One region of the Stenotrophomonas sp. SAU14A_NAIMI4_8 genome, then DNA from elsewhere that is predicted to be linked to it. Evidence: predicted binding sites of a transcription regulator. Region 1 holds the regulator's gene; each other region holds the start of a gene.
What was found. The regulator FliA, encoded in region 1, starts transcription of late flagellar genes. The targets are predictions, from matches to a motif close to TAAAGTTTNNCNNNCNNNGGCCGATAA.

Region 1 (5,466 bases):
GCTCGGTTTCGGCGCCGATCAGTTCCAGATCGACTTCCTTCTTCAGCGAACGGGCCACATCGCGGGCCACCTTCGGGAAGCGCGAGAACACCTTGCCGACCGGCTGCATGCGGGTGCGCATGACCGCCGACTGCAGGCGCGCGGTGGCGATATCCAGGGTGGACACGGCACGGTCCAGCTCTTCATCGCGCAGGCGGGTGCGCAGCGTCTTCAGGCGGTTTCGTGACAGCACCAGTTCGCCGATAAGGTTGACGATGGCGTCCAGGCGCTTGGTGTCCACGCGCACGGTGTGTTCGGCCTCGGCCAGCGGCTTGGCCGCGGCGGGCTTGGCCGGCGCAGCGGCAGGGGTCGCCGTCGGGCGCGTCGCCGGCGTGGGGGCCGGCGCTGCAGCCACCGGCTTGCTGCCGGGTGCGGCGCCGCCATGCAGCTGGTCCAGCAACGCTTCGAATTCGTCTTCGCTGATCAGGCCATCGTCGGCCTTCTTCGCCGGGGCCACGGCCGTGGGCGCGCCGCCGCCGTGCAACTGGTCCAGCAGCGCTTCGAACTCATCGTCGGTGATCAGGTCGCTGCCGCCGGCAGCCGGTGCCGCGGCCGCGCTGGCACTGGTCGCGGGTGCGGCGCCGCCATGCACGTCGAACTGGGCGATCAGTTCCGGCGGTGCGTAACCCGGCTCGGTGCCGGATGAAACGGCGTCGAGCATGGACTGCAGGTAATCCAGCGACTGCTGCGCCGCGTCGAAGTGGTGCGATTGCAGCACGGCCTGGCCGGCACGGGCCGAACCCAGTGCTTCTTCGGCGGCGTGGCACAGCTCGACCATGGCGGTGATGCCGAGGAAGCCGGCGCCGCCCTTCAGCGTGTGGTAGCCGCGGAACACGGCATTGAGCTGTTCGCTGTCCTGCGGTGCCTGTTCCAGCGACACCAGCTGTTCGCCCAGGCGATCGAGGATCTCCTGTGCTTCGATGATGAAATCGGCAGTGATGTCGTCGGCAACCGCGCTCATGCTTACAGCCCCAGGTCCGACAACAGATCGTCGGCGTCGTTCTGCGAGACCGCGTGGCGGTCCAGTCCCTTCAGTGCCGGCCCGGCCAGTTCCGGGTCGGTGCGATGCTGTTCCGGCGGCAGGCCGAGCGCGCCGAAGCCTTCGTGCACGCGGCGGACGATGCCGACCACGCGACGGATGATCTGCCCGGTCAGGTCCTGGTAGCTCTGGGTCAGGGCGATCTCGGTCAGGTTGTGGCGGATGCGCTCCAGCTGCACGTCCTGGCCCGGCTGCAGGCCATCGGCGCGCAGCTGTTCGGTCAGGGCGCGGCATTCTTCGGCCAGGTCCAGGGTACGGTGGGTGGCCTGTTCGGTCATGGCCACCACGTGGTCCAGGCGCGCGCAGGCGTCGTCCAGCTCGCCGGCTTCGTCGGGCACGGTCGGCAGCTCGCCCAGGGCCTGGCCCAGTTCGCGGGCCAGCCGCGAAAGGCCGCTCATCATCGGCTGGGTGCGCGCGGCCACCAGACTGTCGATGCGCTGGCGCCAGGCGCTCTCGTCGCCCGCTTCCAGTGCATCCAGTGCTTCCTGCAGGCGCAGGGCCAGGGCGCTCTTGTCGACCGTGGTATCCATCAGGCGCTGGCCGCCAGGCGTTCGAAGATCTTGCCCAGCTTCTCTTCCAGCGTCTGCGCGGTGAACGGCTTGATGATGTAGCCGTTCACCCCGTTCTGTGCCGCTTCGATGATCTGCTCGCGCTTGGCTTCGGCGGTGACCATCAGTACCGGCAGGGTCTTCAGCTTGGCGTCGGCGCGGATGGCCTTGAGCAGTTCGATGCCGGTCATGACGGGCATGTTCCAGTCGGTCACCACGAAATCGAAGGGCTGGCTCTGCAGCAGTGACAACGCAGCATGCCCGTCCTCGGCTTCGGCGGTATTGGTGAAGCCCAGATCGCCCAGCAGGTTCTTGACGATGCGACGCATGGTCGAAAAGTCGTCAACGATCAGGATGCGCATGTTCTTGTTCAAAGCAGAGTTCCTTTGTTGTTCAATTCTCGAGGCCGGCGTCGGCCGCCTCGAAGACTTTCAGTCGGCCACGCAGGCGCAGCACTGCCTGGCCATGGATCTGGCAGACCCGCGATTCGCTCACGCCGAGCACCGCGCCGATCTCTTTCAGGTTCAGTTCCTGCTCGTAGTAGAGCGAGAGCACCAGCTGTTCGCGTTCGGGCAGGTGGCCGATGGCCTTGCCCAGTTCGCGCCCGAATTCGCCGCGCTCCAGCACCTGCTGCGGGGTGGGGCCGCCCTGGGCGATGGTGTCCAGCTCGCCCTGGTCTTCGATGCGCGATTCCAGGCTCAGCACCTGGCCGCGCGAGGCGTCTTCCATCAGGCGCAGGTAGTCGGGCAGTGGCATTTCCATGGCCGCGGCCACTTCGGTGGCGCTGGCGGCACGGCCGCTGCTCTGTTCCAGGCGCCGGATGGTGGCGGCGGCATCGCGGGCGCGGCGGTGCACCGAGCGCGGTACCCAGTCGCCGCGGCGGATCTCGTCGATCATCGAGCCGCGGATGCGGATCGAGGCATAGGTTTCAAACGAAGCGCCCTGGTCGGCGTCGTAGCTACGCGAGGCCTCGATCAAGCCCATCATGCCGGCCTGGATCAGGTCGTCCACTTCCACGCTGGCCGGCAGGCGCGCGGCCAGGTGGTGGGCGATGCGCCGCACCAGGTCCGAGTGCTGCACGATCACGTCGGTGGCCGAGGCGCGCTGCACCTCTTTGTACTGGGCTGCGCCTTTCATGCGGTCACCCCGCGCTGCTTCAGGATGCGTTCCAGGAAGAATTCAACGCCGCCGCGCGGCTCGGTCGGGGCCTGCCAGCGCGCGGTGCGGCGGGCGATCTCGGTGATCGCCAGCGCGGCCGGACTGGACGGGTAGGCCTTCACCACCGGCTGCTGGCGCTGCACCGACAGGCGCAGCCAGTCATCCTGCGGCACGCAGCCCAGGTAGTTCAGCGAGACATCGGCCAGGAACTTCTCGCAGACGCGGGTCAGCTTTTCATACAGCACGCGGCCTTCGTTGGGGTCGCGCACCATGTTGGCCACCACCTGGATGCGGTCCACGCCACGTTCGCGCGACAGCACCTTGATCAGCGCGTAGGCGTCGGTGATCGAGGCCGGCTCATCGCAGACCACCACCACGGTGTCCTGCGCGGCCTGGCAGAAGGTCAGCACGCCGTCGTTGATGCCGGCGGCGGTGTCCACCACCATGATGTCGAGCTCGCGTTCCAGTTCGGAGAACACGTTGACCAGGCCCACGTGCTCTGCCGGGGCCAGTTCGGCCATGTGCCGGCGGCCCGACGCGGCCGGCACCACCAGCACGCCGTTGGGGCCTTCGATGATCACATCGTCCAGCGAGCAGCGGCCGGCCACCAGGTCGGCCAGGGTGAAGGTCGGGTTCAGGCCCAGGATCACGTCGATGTTGGCCAGGCCCAGGTCGGCGTCCAGCAACAGGGTGCGCTTGCCCATGCCCGCCAGCGCCACGGCCAGATTGGCCGACACGTTGGTCTTGCCCACGCCGCCCTTGCCGCCGGTCACCGCAATGGTGCGCACAGGGCCCAGCGGCTCGCTGCGGGTGGCCGTCAGCGGGAAGGTGGTGGTCAGCTTGGCGTACTCACGCGACGGCATGGTTCAACTCCGGGTTGCAGGGCATATCGGCCGCTCGGCGCAAATCTTCAAGGCGAAGTACAAGATTGGCTGCAGATGCACGGTGCAGGTCGTCCGGCACGTCCTGGCCGTCGGTCACCCAGGTGATCGGCAGCTGGTGGTCCACGGCCACCGACAGGGCGTTGCCGAAGCGGCCGGTCTCGTCCAGCTTGCTCAGCACCAGGCCCTGCAGGTTGGCCGCGCCGAAGCGGCGGACCACCTCGTCCATGTCGCCGAAGCTGGTGTTGGCCGGCAGCACCAGCAGGGTGCGCACCTGGCGGGCGGCGCGCAGCCACTGCAGCTGGGCGGCCAGCGCGCGGTCGCGCGGGCCCAGGCCGGCGGTGTCGATCAGCACCAGCTTGTAGTCCTTCAGGCGTTCCAGCAGCTGGTCCAGGTCGGTGCCGCTGTTGGCTTCGTGCACCGCGATGCCGAGCTGGCGGCCGTAGCCGTACAGCTGTTCACGGGCACCCACGCGCAGGGTGTCGGTGGTGACCAGGGCCACATCGCGGGCGGCGTGGCTTTCGGCGAAGCGCGAGGCCAGCTTGGCGATGGTGGTGGTCTTGCCGGCGCCGGTGGGGCCGACCAGGGCGATCACACCGCCTTCTTCCAGCGGATCGACCGGGGCGATCGGCAGCTTGCGCGAGATCAGCCCCAGCATCAGGCCGCGGCCGCGGTGGGCCTCGGTTTCCGCCGGAATCTGCATGGCCACATCGCGGGCCAGGCCGGCATCGAAGCCGTACTCGTCCATCAGGTCCAGCGCCGCACCGCGCACTGCGTTGCCACGCAGGCGTTCGTCGGTGAAGCGGTTCATCTCGCGCTCGATCACCTGGCGCATGCCGGCCACTTCCTGGCGCAGCTGGCGGATCTCGGCGTCATCCTGGGCCACCACGGTCACCACCGGCGCCGGCATCAGCTGCGGGGCGGGCTCGGGCTGCGGCGTGGCTTCGGCTAGTACCGGGATCGGCTGCTCGGCGGTCACCGCCGGCTCGGCGGCGATCACGGCGGCCGTCGGCGCCTCGGCCGTCATCGGCAGCGGCGGCGGCAGGGCGGCAGTGTCCTGCGGCTCGTCGTGCGGCGGATCGATCAGGAAGCGGGCGCGGTTGATCGGGGCCGACGCGGCGGCCTCAGCGGCAGGTGCCGGCGGGGCGACGATGGCCTGGGCGAACGGGGCGAAGATCTGTTCCGGCAGTGCCGGTTCGTTGACGCTGGCGCGGGCCAGGGTGTCGGCGAAGCCGGTGCTGCCGCGGGTCGGCACGATCTCGTCGGCGCTGTCCAGGGTGCGGCCGGTGGCACCGACGGCGGCGCGGGCCAGGGCGGCCACGGCCGAGGTGGTGGCCGCGATCGGTTCCGGCGCCGGGGTGGCGCTGCGGCGGCGGGTGACCGCGGCGATGACGGCATCGGCGGCGGTGCGCGGCTTCGGTGCCGGCGGCGGCGCGACATCGCGGCGCGAGGCATCCAGTGCGCGCTGCACCACGCCTTCGTCGTAATGGGCGGCGGCCACGATTTCGATGCCTTCTTCGATCCGGCGGTTGGACAGGATCACGGCATCGGGCCCGTGTTCCTTGCGCACCAGGTTCATGGCCGAGCGCATGTCGGCGGCGACGAAGCGTTTGATTTTCATGCTGTGATCACGGGTCGAAGACGGCGGATTGGCGGTCGGAGAACGCGGGTGGTCGGTGGTCTGCACGGTTCGGGTTCCCCTTGGAATCTGTCGGTTGCTGCAATTGAAGAGTGGTGTCTGTTTTCTGGCGCTGCGGTGGGCGGCGTCAGCTGATCGTTCCGACCAGCTTCAGGCGCTTGT
Region 2 (5,466 bases), 1.1 Mb from region 1:
GGTCTGGTGAACCAACGCAAGGTGGGCAACCAGAAGCGCTACCGGGCCAACGCGCAGTCGCCCATCTACGCCGAACTGGTGTCGCTGGTGCACAAGACCGTGGGCCTGGCCGGTCCGCTGCGCGATGCATTGCAGCCGCTGCAGGACCAGATCACCTGTGCATTCGTGTACGGATCGGTGGCCAAGCGCAGCGACACCGCGCACAGCGACATCGATCTGCTGCTGGTGTCCAATACCTTGGGCTATGCTGAGCTGATGGCCGCGCTGGACCCGCTGGAGGCCCACCTGGGGCGGCCCGTGAATCCGACGCTGTACACGCACGACGAACTGAGCGAGCGCCTGCGCAAAGGCAATGCCTTCCTGCAGCGGGTGCTGGAACAACCCAAGCTGTGGGTGATTGGAGGAAAGGATGACCTCGCCTTTGCAGAACCTGGTGGGGCCGGGTAAGCCGCTTGCGCTGGAGCCGCCGGACGCGCGCGAGATCGAGGGACTGCAGCGTTCCGGCCTGGCGCGCCTGCGCGATGCACGCAACGCCACGCTTTCGCTGGAAAGCCGCTTCGACCTGGCCTACAACGCGGCCCACGCGCTGAGCCTGGCGGCACTGCGCGGGCAGGGCTACCGGCCAAGCAACCGCTACATCGTGTTCCAGTCACTGAAGCACACCTTGGGCGTTGGCCCGGAGGTCTGGCGCGTACTGGACAAGTGCCACCAGCAGCGCAACCTGGCCGAGTACGAGGGCGAGCTGGATGTCAGTGGTCGCCTGGTGGAAGACCTGATTGCCGCGTGCGAGGCGGTGCGGGTTGCTTCTGGGATTTAGAACAATGGATACGGGTTGATCGATTCACCCTTCCACCACTGCTTCTCCGGCCCCAGCACATGCACCTCGAAATGCAGGTGTGGGGCATCGGCGCTGGCATTGCCGGTGCTGCCCACATAACCGATCACATCGCCGCGCTTGATCGCCTGTTTTTCCGCCAGGCCGTCGGCGTAGCGCTGCAGGTGCGCGTAGTAGTAGCACCATTGCCCGCTGGGTTCGAACTGGTAGACGGTCAAGCCACCGCGCTCGCTGTCGAACAGCTTTTCCACTGTACCGTCGGCCACCGCCAGTACCGGCGTGCCGGCCGGCGCCATGATGTCGATGGCATCGTGCACGCGTCCTTCGCTGCGCGCATCGGTGAAGGTGTCACGCAACTGCGCGCGCAGCACGCCCTGCACCGGCAGCAGCAGGCCGATCGGTTGCGCAGCGGCGGCGCCAGCGGTTGGCGCCACGGCAGGCGAGGGCGCCGGCGCAGTGGCCGGCTCGGGCTCAGCCAACACCGCGGGCGCGGCCTGCACCACGGCCTGCGCTGGCGTCGACGCAGGTGCAGGCCCAGCCTCACGCCGCAGCCACCAGCCCAGCCCCAGACCGAGCACCACTCCCAGCACGATCAGCTGCGACAGCCGCATGGCATCACTCCTGCATCACCACGGGCACCGATTCGTCCACCGCATCGGCCACGCGCAGCGCATCCCAGTTGGTCATGCGCACGCAGCCATGCGATTCGGTCTTGCCCACGTGGCCGGGTTCGGGGGTGCCGTGCAGGCCGTAATGCGGCTTGGACAGATCGATCCAGACCCGGCCAACCGGATTGTTCGGGCCCGGCGGCAGCGTCGCCTTCTTGTCGCCCTTGCGGGCATCCCAGAACAGCTTCGGGTTGTAGTGGAACGGCGGGTCGCGGAACACGCCGAGGATCTTCCATTCGCCGATCGGCAGCGGATCGTGCTCGCTGCCGGAGGACACCGGCACCTGCGCGATCACCTTGCCCTGCGCATCCAGCAGCTGCAGGGTGGAATCGGATTTGTCGATCAGCACCTTGGCCGCTTTTGCCAGCGGCGCTGGGGCGATGTTGGGTACCTGGATGCGACTGCCGGCCTTGCCCAGGTCCACGCCGGGGTTCAGCGCTTTCAGCAGCTCGGGTGAGGCGTGGAAGCGCTCGCCCAGCGCTTCTTCCCCGCTGGCGTAGCCCAGGGCTTTCAGCTTGGCCTGCGCAGCAGGTGTCTTCGGTACCGGCTGGAACGGCCCGGCCACGTCTTCTTCCGTCAGCGTGTAGCTGGCCAGTGGCGCGGTGGCATCGGCCTGCAGCGCCTTCCAGGTGGCATCGTCCAGTTCACCGGTCACTGTCAGCCCGTGCGCGGCCTGGAAGCCCGACACCGCGCGGCGCTGGTTGCTGCCCACTTCGCCATCGATCTGGCCGGGCGAAAAATTGGCGCGGTCCAGCAGTACCTGTGCGTGCAGCGGCGATCGCAGTGCGGTGTCCGGGCCGGCCTGCTCGGCAATGGGGGCGGGCAGGCCGGCGGGCGGCGCCTGCGCGAACACAGGGCTGGCCAACAGCGAAAGCGCAAGGACGGCTACACGGGGTGAAAGCATGGAAAGCTCCTGCGGGGTACGCATGCACCATGCCTGTGCCCCGCGGCCAGCCTGCGTGAACGCGCCGCCTTGGGTCTGTGAAGCGGGACGGTCAGGGCGTGTCTGCCTTCTCGACCGCAGGCCGCGCAATCCGTTGCAGCTGCAGTACGCCGAACGCCACTTCGGCCGCGGTGAACAGCAGCACGATGCTGCTGGCCCCGTGTACCACGGCGTACACCTGCCAGACAGCAAACAAGCCGCGGGCAACGGCATCCAGGCGTCCCATCAGCACGCTGGGGGACCACCAGCGCGCCAGTGACCACACCACCACCACCGATCCCAGCAGGTTGGCCAGCAGCATGTGCAGCGGGTCCAGCGCGGGCACCGCGCCGGGCAGCGACCAGGCGGCGGCCAGCGCGGCCATGGCCGCGTGCACGGCGGCGAAGCCCCAGGGCAGGGCGAAGGGCAGGGTGACCAGCAGGTCGTAGGCGGCGCTGGCACGGACGATACGCAGATAGGAGGGGAGCTGCATGGAGCACTCGTTCGCTGAAAGAGCGCCCACTGTCAGGCCTGAAGTAAACTTCAAGGTCAAGCTTTGTTGGAGCATCCATGCGCATCGGTGAACTGGCCCAGGCCTGCGGGCTGTCCCGCGAAGCACTGCGCTTCTACGAGAAGCAGGGCCTGATCGGCGCCCGCCGGCTGGGCAACGGCTACCGCGACTACCCGCCGGAAACGGCGATGCTGGTGCACTACATCCGCACCGCACAGCAGCTGGGCTTCACCCTGGCCGAGATTGGCCAGCGCCTGCCCACCCTGTGGCAGCAGGAGGACGCCGGCGCACTGCTGGCCATCGCCCTGCAGCAGAAGCTGGCCGACATCGATGCGCGCATCCATGCCCTGAGCGCGCTGCGCGATGACCTGGCCGGCCGCCTGGCCAGTGCCTGCCCGCTGCAGCCCAGCGCTGGCTGAGGTGGGCCGGCCCCACAACGTGAACGGCACCGGAAGCGTTCACACTGCGTGCGTCAAGGCGGCGTGAGGGCAGGCCGATAAGGTCGGACCCCCCCACGTCTTTGGATGCATCGATGAACTACTTGAGGAACGTCAGGGTTGCCTGGCGTCTTGGCCTTGGCTTTGGCCTGCTGTTGCTGCTGGTCGCGGCCGTGGTCGCTACCGGTGCCACCGCCACTGCCGTGCAGAAGCACGCCATGCAGCAGGTTGTGGACGTAAGCGTGGCCAAGGTGCGGCTGCTGTCAGAAATGCTGGACGCCAACAACCAGATGATGGTCGTGCGCCGCGAGATGCTGATCCGCCAGGGCGACGCCCGCGAGGCCGACGAGCAGCGCATTGCCGACCTGGTCAAGCGCTACGAAACCAGCTGGACCCGCTACCAGGCGCTGCCCGGTGATGCCGACGGCAAGGCGATTGGCGAGGCCATCGCGGCAAAGCGCGCCATCGCACGGCCCCTCAACAAGCAGACCAGCGAGCTGATGTCGCAGGGCGATTTCCCCGGCGCGGTAGCCCTGACCCTGGGTCCGGTGCAGGAAGCAGCCAATGGCTGGAACCAGGCCCTGGCCGATGGCGTGGCCTACGAGGAAAAGGAAAGCCGCGAAGCGGCCGCCGAAGCCATCCGCCTGGGCGAGCGCAGCCTGCTGCAGTTGTTGGTGCTGGGCGGCGTTGCGCTGCTGGTCGGCATTGCGGCCTCGGTGATGATCGGTCGCAGCATGACCGCGCCGCTGGCGCGTGCCGTGCAGTTGGCCCAGCGCCTGTCCAAGGGCGAACTGGACCAGGAATTCCGCCTGGGTGGCCGCGATGAGCTGACCCAGCTGGGCGAGGCCATGGCCAGCGTGCGGCAGAGCGTGCAGGCCGCCATCGGCGCGCAGCTGCAGATGGCCGAGCAGCATGAGGCTGGCGCGATCCGTTACCGCATGGATGCCAGCGCCTTCCCCGGCGACTTCGGCCGCATGGTGCAGGCCACCAACACGCTGGTGGAATCGCACGTGCAGGTGGAACTGCTGATGGCCGAGGTCATGCAGCGCTACGCGATCGGCGATCTCAGCCGCGACCTGCCGCAGTACCCGGGCGAGAAGGGCGAATTCACCCGCACCCTGGCGGCGGTGAAGCAGAGCCTGATGGCCATCAGTGCGCAGATCGACGGCCTGGCCCGTGCAGCGGGCGCCGGCGATTTCAGCGTGCGTGGCGATGCCGCCGCGTTCCAGTTCCAGTACCAGGCCATGGTCGAGCATCTGAACGCGATGATGGCCAGCTCGCAGTCCAGTATTTCCGACGTGTCCGACGTGCTGCAGGCCATTGCCCAGGGCGACCTGACCGCGCGCATGGACGGCCAGTACCAGGGCGTGTTCGCGCGCATGCGCGACGATGCCAACACCACCACTGCGCAGCTGACCGGCATCGTGCGTGGCATCCAGGATGCCGCCGGCAGCATCAACAACGCGGCGCAGGAACTGGCCGCCGGCAACAGTGACCTGTCGCGCCGTACCGAACAGCAGGCAGCGAATCTGGAAGAAGCCGCCGCGTCGATGGAAGAACTGACCTCGACCGTGCGCCAGAATGCCGAGCTGGCCCGCCAGGCCGACAGCGAAGCGCACGCGGCCGGTGCCGCAGTGCGTGCGACCGAACAGGCCATGGCGCAGATGGCAACGGTGATGGGGGAGATCGACCAGTCCTCGGCACGCATCTCGGAAATCTCCGCCACCATCGACGGCATCGCGTTCCAGACCAATATCCTGGCGCTCAATGCCGCCGTGGAAGCGGCGCGTGCCGGCGAGCAGGGGCGTGGCTTTGCCGTGGTGGCCAGTGAAGTGCGCACCCTGGCCCAGCGTGCCGGCGTGGCCGCCAAGGAGATCAAGGAGCTGATCGACGATTCGGCGGCCAAGGTACGCAGCGGCCTGGACGTGACGGTGGAGTCGCAGGCCGCCATTGCCCGCCTTGCCCAGGCCAGCGCACGCACCAACCAGCTGATGAGCGATATTGCCGCGGCCAGCAAGGAACAGGCGGCCGGCATCGAGCAGGTCAACCAGGTGGTGGTGCAGATGGACCAGGTGACCCAGCAGAACGCGGCG
Region 3 (5,466 bases), 2.0 Mb from region 1:
GACGGATTGCTCAAACGACACTCCTTGAAAGCGACGGCACCCTGTTGGTAGCGCCGGGCCACGCCCGGCGGACACCCTGTGCAGGTAGCGCCGGGCCATGCCCGGCGGACACCCTGTGCAGGTAGCGCCGGGCCATGCCCGGCGGATTTGGCAACGCCCCCAGTGTCCCCGCAGCGCGGTAGGCGCGCGGTGAACCCGCTACCGCCGTTGCCCCTGATCGGTCAGAATCCGTCCATTCCCTCTCTGGAAGTGCCATGGCCGGTGCCAGTCTGTTTGCCCTGCTCGACGATATCGCCACCCTGCTGGACGACGTCTCGATCCTCACCAAGGTTGCCGCGAAGAAGACCGCCGGCGTGCTGGGCGACGATCTGGCCCTGAACGCGCAGCAGGTGACCGGCGTGAACGCCAACCGCGAACTGCCGGTGGTGTGGGCCGTGGCCAAGGGCTCGCTGGTGAACAAGGTGATCCTGGTGCCGGCGGCGCTGGCGATCAGCGCGCTGGAAGCCTGGCTGCACAGCCGTGGCTGGAACGTGCCGCTGATCGTGCCGCTGATGATGATCGGCGGCGCCTTCCTGTGCTTTGAAGGCGTGGAAAAGCTGGCGCACCGCTTCCTGCATTCCGCCGACGAGGACGCCGAGCACCAGGCCGAACGCCGCAAGGCGCTGGCCGATGAGCAGGTGGACATGGTGGCGTGGGAAAAGGACAAGGTGAAGGGCGCGGTCCGCACCGACTTCATCCTGTCGGCCGAGATCATCGTGCTGACCCTGGGCGTGGTGGCGGTGGCCTCGTTCACCCAGCAGGTGCTGACCCTGACCGTGGTGGCGCTGGCGATGACGGTGTTTGTCTATGGCCTGGTGGCTGGCATCGTGAAGCTGGACGACGTGGGCCTGTACCTGTCGCGCAAGGGCGGGGCGGTGGCCGCGTTCGGGCGGGGCCTGGTGCGCTCGGCGCCGTGGCTGATGAAGTTCCTGTCGGTGGCCGGCACCGTCGCCATGTTCCTGGTGGGCGGCGGCATCCTGGTGCACAACATCCCGGCGCTGCACCACGCGGTGCAGGCGATGGGCGGGGAAGGGCAGTGGGGCTGGCTGATCAGCGCAGCGGCGAACATGGTGGTGGGTATCGTGGCCGGCGCCATCGTGCTGGCCGCCGTGACTGGCTTCCAGAAGCTGCGCGGGCGGTAGCCGCTGCTGCTCATGCCAACCAAGGTTGGCATCTACCAGAGCGGGTTTTCCGCGGGAATCGGCCCGGCGGATCGCATCAACCCGCCTGTACGCGGTTCTTGCCGTGGCGCTTGGCCTCGTACAGCGCATCATCGGCACGCCGCAGCAGGCTCTGTGCATCGTCGCCGGGCTGCCACTGCGCCAAGCCAGCGCTGAAATGCACCGGCACGCGCTGGTCGCGCACGGTCAGCACACGGTGCGCCAGTGAACGCTGCAGACGCTGGACCGTGGCCATGCTGTCTGCGCCCTGTGCATCGGGCAGCACCAGCACGAATTCATCGCCACCCAGGCGGGCCACGCCATCGGTGGCACGCAGCAGCAGCCGGCACACCGACACCAGGTGCTGCAGCAGCGCATCGCCACCGGCGTGCCCGTGGGCCTCGTTGGTCTGGTGGAAGTCGTCCAGATCAATCACCGCCAGCCCCAGCGGCGTGTTGTTGCGCGCGGCACGGGCCAGCTCGCGCTGCAGCAGTTCGTCCAGGCCGCGGCGGTTCAGGGCCTGGGTCAGCGGATCGATGCGGGCCAGGTCTCCGGCCTCGCGCAGTTCCTGTTCCAGTTCGGTGATGCGCTGTTCGGCGCGTTCCACTTCGGCGCGCGCGCTGGCCAGATGGTCGCGTGCCTGCGCGGCCTGCTGCTGCACCTTGCCGGTGTCATGCATCACTTCCTGCAGCAGCTGGTTCAGATCGGCGATGCTGCGTGCTTCGCGCAGCTGCAGCGCATAGCTGCCGATACGGTCGTGGTATTCGCCGGTGCTGGTGGCCATGCCATCCATGCGTTCGATGAACTCGCCCATCAGCCCGCGCATGGCGGCCTTGGATTCATCGATGCCCTGGCGCAGCAGCCCCTGCTTGTAGATCACTTCGCGCAGTTCGGCGCGGGTGCGTTCCACCGCTTCGGTATCCAGCGGGCCGGTCAGCAGCTGCTGCACGGCGGTGATCTGGCCCTGCAGCCAGCTGCGGTCGTCCAGCAGCTCGCTTACGTTTTCCAGCAGCAGGGCAAACAGTTCCAGCAGCAGGGCCTGCTGTTCCTGCCAGCTTTCCGCGCGCACGCCCACCTGGTGGCCGAGTTCGCGCACGCCCTGTTCGATGGGTTCCAGCGCCACGCCGGGCTGCCACTGGCGCAGGCGCGTTGCCAGCGCCTGGGCCTGCTCGCGCAGGTCGGGGTCGTGCTGCAGCAGGGCCACCACCGCACCGCCCAGCAGCAGCCGCAACTGTTCGGACAGGCGCAGGCTTTCGGGCTGGCCATCGGGGGAGTGCTGTTCGATGGTGCGGATGTACTTGTCGATCAGCTGGCGCATGGCCCGGCCATAGCGCGGCCAATCGGCGCTGGCCTGGGCCGACTGCAGGCGGTCGCCCATGTCGCCCAGCTCGCCGGGCAGGGTGGCCATGCCGTTGGCGAAGGCGGCCAGCAGCGGCTCGGGCGCATCGGCGCCGGCGAACAGCTGCTGCAGGGCCACGCCGCCGCCGCCCTGCAGCACCACCCGGTCGGCCCGGCCATCGTCCACCACCGCGCGGACGCGCGCCGGCGGCCCAAGGGCGGTGCCGGGGGCAGGGCGGTGGTCTGGCTGGTCCGTCATGGAGCGAATCCCGGGGGTGGCAGGGGCTGGTTCCAGCATATCGGCGCGGCCGCGCACGGCTTGAACGGATAGCATGGGGCCACAGAATGCAGCAGTGGGGGTGGGTATGCGTGTGATGTTGCTGGGGGCGACCGGGCTGGTCGGTGGTCTGGCGCTGCCGATGCTGCTGGACGACCCGCGCTGCCGCGCCGTGGTGGCACCCACGCGGCGGCCGCTGGACCTGCGTGATGCCAAGCTGCACGCGCCGGTGCTGTCCTTCGACGCAGTGCCCGAGGCGCCGGACTGGGCGCAGGTGGATGCGGTGATCTGCGCCCTGGGCAGCACCATGGCCCAGGCCGGCAGCCGCGAGGCGTTCTACCGGATCGACCACGACTACCCGCTGGCCTTCGCCAATGCGGCCCGCACCCAGGGCGCCCGCGCCTTCGTGCTGAATTCCGCGGCCGGGGCCAACCCGCGTTCGGCGGTGTTCTACAGCCGGGTGAAAGGCGAGCTGGAGCGCGACCTGCGGGCGCTGGAGTTCGCCTCGCTCACCCTGGTGCGGCCCGGCTTGATTGGCGGCCATCGCCAGCAGGTGCGCCGCGGCGAAGCGTTCGCGCTGAAGGTGCTGGGCGCGTTGGATCCGGTGCTGCCACGGGCCTGGCGGATCAACCCGGCCGAGCGTATTGCCAAAGCACTGGTGGATGCCGCGCTCGCCCCGGCCCCGGGCGAGCACATCGTGCCATCGCGGGATCTGGTGGGCTGAGCGGTAGAGTCGAGCTTGCTCGACTGCCTTTGCTCTTCGCTCTTCGCTCTTCGCTTTCCGTAGAGTCGAGCTTGCTCGACTGCTCTTCGCGAACAGCAGTCGAGCAAGCTCGACTCTACCAAGGCAAATGCCAAGGCAAATGCCAAGGCAAATGCCAAGGCAAATACCAAGGCAAATACCAAGGCATTTGCCAAGGCAGTGGATCGCCGCATTGCGCCCACAAAAAAACGCCGGGCATTGCCCGGCGTTTCTCCAACCCATGTGCCAACCAAGGTTGGCACCTACCATTCAGTTCATGTGCGAACCCAGGTTGGCACCCACCCATCAATGGGTCGATCAGCTGGCCAGTGCCAGGTCGTCCATCATCGCGCGCAGGAAGCGGGCCGCTTCGCCGCCGGTCGCCGCGCGGTGGTCGAAGGTGACCGACAGCGGGATGACCTTGTGCGCTTCCACGCCGCCCATCACCGGGGTCATCTGGTGGCGGGCACGGCCGGCACCGACGATGGCCACGCACGGCGGCACGACCACCGGCGTGGCGTAGCGGCCGGCGAACATGCCGAAGTTGGACAGCGAGATGGTGTAGCCACTCAGTTCCGAGGCGGCGATGGAACGCGATTCCACCTGCTCGCGCAGACGGTTCACGCCTTCGCGGATGCCGCGGGCGTCGAGCATGTCGGCATTGCGCAGGGCCGGCACGAACAGGCCGTCGTCGGTGTCCACGGCAATGCCGATGTCCACCTGCGCGTGCAGGGTGCGGGTCAGTGCCTCACCGTCGAACCAGGCATTCATGGCCGGCACCTTCTGCGCGGCCACCACGATCGAACGCACCAGGCGCGCGGTCACATCGTTGCCCGGCAGCCAAGCGTGGATGTCGGCGTCGTCGTTCAGCGTGGTCGGCACGACCTTGCTGTGCGCGTCGGCCATCACCCGCGCCATGTTGCGGCGTACGCCCTTCAGCGGTTCCGGCTGGCCCTTGGCGACCACGCCCGGCGGCTGGGTGCGCATGGGCTTGCCGGCGGCCGACAGCGGGGTGCGGGCTTCGTTCTGCACCGGCGCCGACACCTGCGCCGGAGCCGGCGCTGCATAAGCAGCGGCAGCCACCGGTGCCGGGGCGGCGCCCAGCTTGGCGGTGCCGTTGGCAGCGGCCTGCTTCACGTCGGCCATGGTCACCGCGCCATCGGCGCCGGTGGCACGCACGCGCGACAGGTCCACGCCCAGCTTGCGCGCGGTGGCACGCACGGCCGGCACGGCCTTGACGCCACCAACGGCCAGCGCCTGTTCGGTATGTACGGCGTTGGAGCTCTGCATGGCGCCGACCACGGTGCCAGCGTCATCGCGCTCGGCCTTGGCTTCTTCGGCCACGGCCGGGGCCGGGGCTGCAGTCGGAATGGGCGGCGGGGTCGGTGCGGCGGCAGCCGGTGCCGGCGCATGGCCGTGGCTGTGGCCGGTGTCCTGGCCATCGGCGCGCTGCGGCAGGTTCGGGTCGATCTCGAAGCTGGCCAGCACCGAACCGGTGGGAATGATGTCGCCGGCCGCGCCGGACAGCTTCAGTACCTTGCCGGACACCGGCGAGGGTACTTCCACCACGGCCTTGGCCGTTTCCATCGACACCAGCGGTTCGTCCAGCTTGATCACATCGCCTTCCTTCACGAACCATTCCACGATGGTTGCGTCCGGCAGGCCTTCGCCCAGGTCGGGCAGGTTGAAGTTCTTGGTCTGGCTCATGTGCAGTTCTCTTCCAGCAGTTCCAGTTCGCGGGCCGGCAGCCAGCCCGTCGCGCCGTTGGCGCGCTCGGACCACCACCACCCACCATGTTCGTGATGCAGCTTCACCATCTCGCCGCTTTCCACATCCAGCTCGCGGGCGTCGTAGTCGCGCAGGGCTTCGGCGCGACCTTCGTCCAGCGGCTGCAGCCAGGCGACGGGCGC

Region 2: the regulator FliA is predicted to act here: its motif matches at 3,410-3,436, upstream of C1930_RS14775 (methyl-accepting chemotaxis protein).
Region 3: the regulator FliA is predicted to act here: its motif matches at 2,834-2,860, upstream of C1930_RS18595 (GGDEF domain-containing protein).

What each region holds. Positions count from the first base shown of each region.
Region 1 covers NZ_CP025999.1:2,102,524-2,107,989, forward strand. The annotation lists gene C1930_RS09695 (chemotaxis protein CheA) at 1-1,000, opposite strand, end outside; gene C1930_RS09700 (protein phosphatase CheZ) at 1,003-1,608, opposite strand; gene cheY (chemotaxis response regulator CheY) at 1,608-2,000, opposite strand; gene C1930_RS09710 (RNA polymerase sigma factor FliA) at 2,020-2,763, opposite strand; gene C1930_RS09715 (P-loop NTPase) at 2,760-3,647, opposite strand; gene flhF (flagellar biosynthesis protein FlhF) at 3,634-5,286, opposite strand; gene flhA (flagellar biosynthesis protein FlhA) at 5,432-5,466, opposite strand, start outside.
Region 2 covers NZ_CP025999.1:3,215,939-3,221,404, reverse strand. The annotation lists gene C1930_RS14805 (transcriptional regulator) at 1-447, shown strand, start outside; gene C1930_RS14800 (hypothetical protein) at 410-817, shown strand; gene C1930_RS14795 (M23 family metallopeptidase) at 814-1,446, opposite strand; gene C1930_RS14790 (L,D-transpeptidase) at 1,451-2,407, opposite strand; gene C1930_RS14785 (hypothetical protein) at 2,499-2,918, opposite strand; gene C1930_RS14780 (MerR family transcriptional regulator) at 2,996-3,355, shown strand; gene C1930_RS14775 (methyl-accepting chemotaxis protein) at 3,469-5,466, shown strand, end outside.
Region 3 covers NZ_CP025999.1:4,129,602-4,135,067, reverse strand. The annotation lists gene C1930_RS18600 (DUF808 domain-containing protein) at 255-1,181, shown strand; gene C1930_RS18595 (GGDEF domain-containing protein) at 1,258-2,796, opposite strand; gene C1930_RS18590 (NAD(P)H-binding protein) at 2,903-3,538, shown strand; gene C1930_RS18585 (dihydrolipoamide acetyltransferase family protein) at 3,875-5,263, opposite strand; gene C1930_RS18580 (SH3 domain-containing protein) at 5,260-5,466, opposite strand, start outside.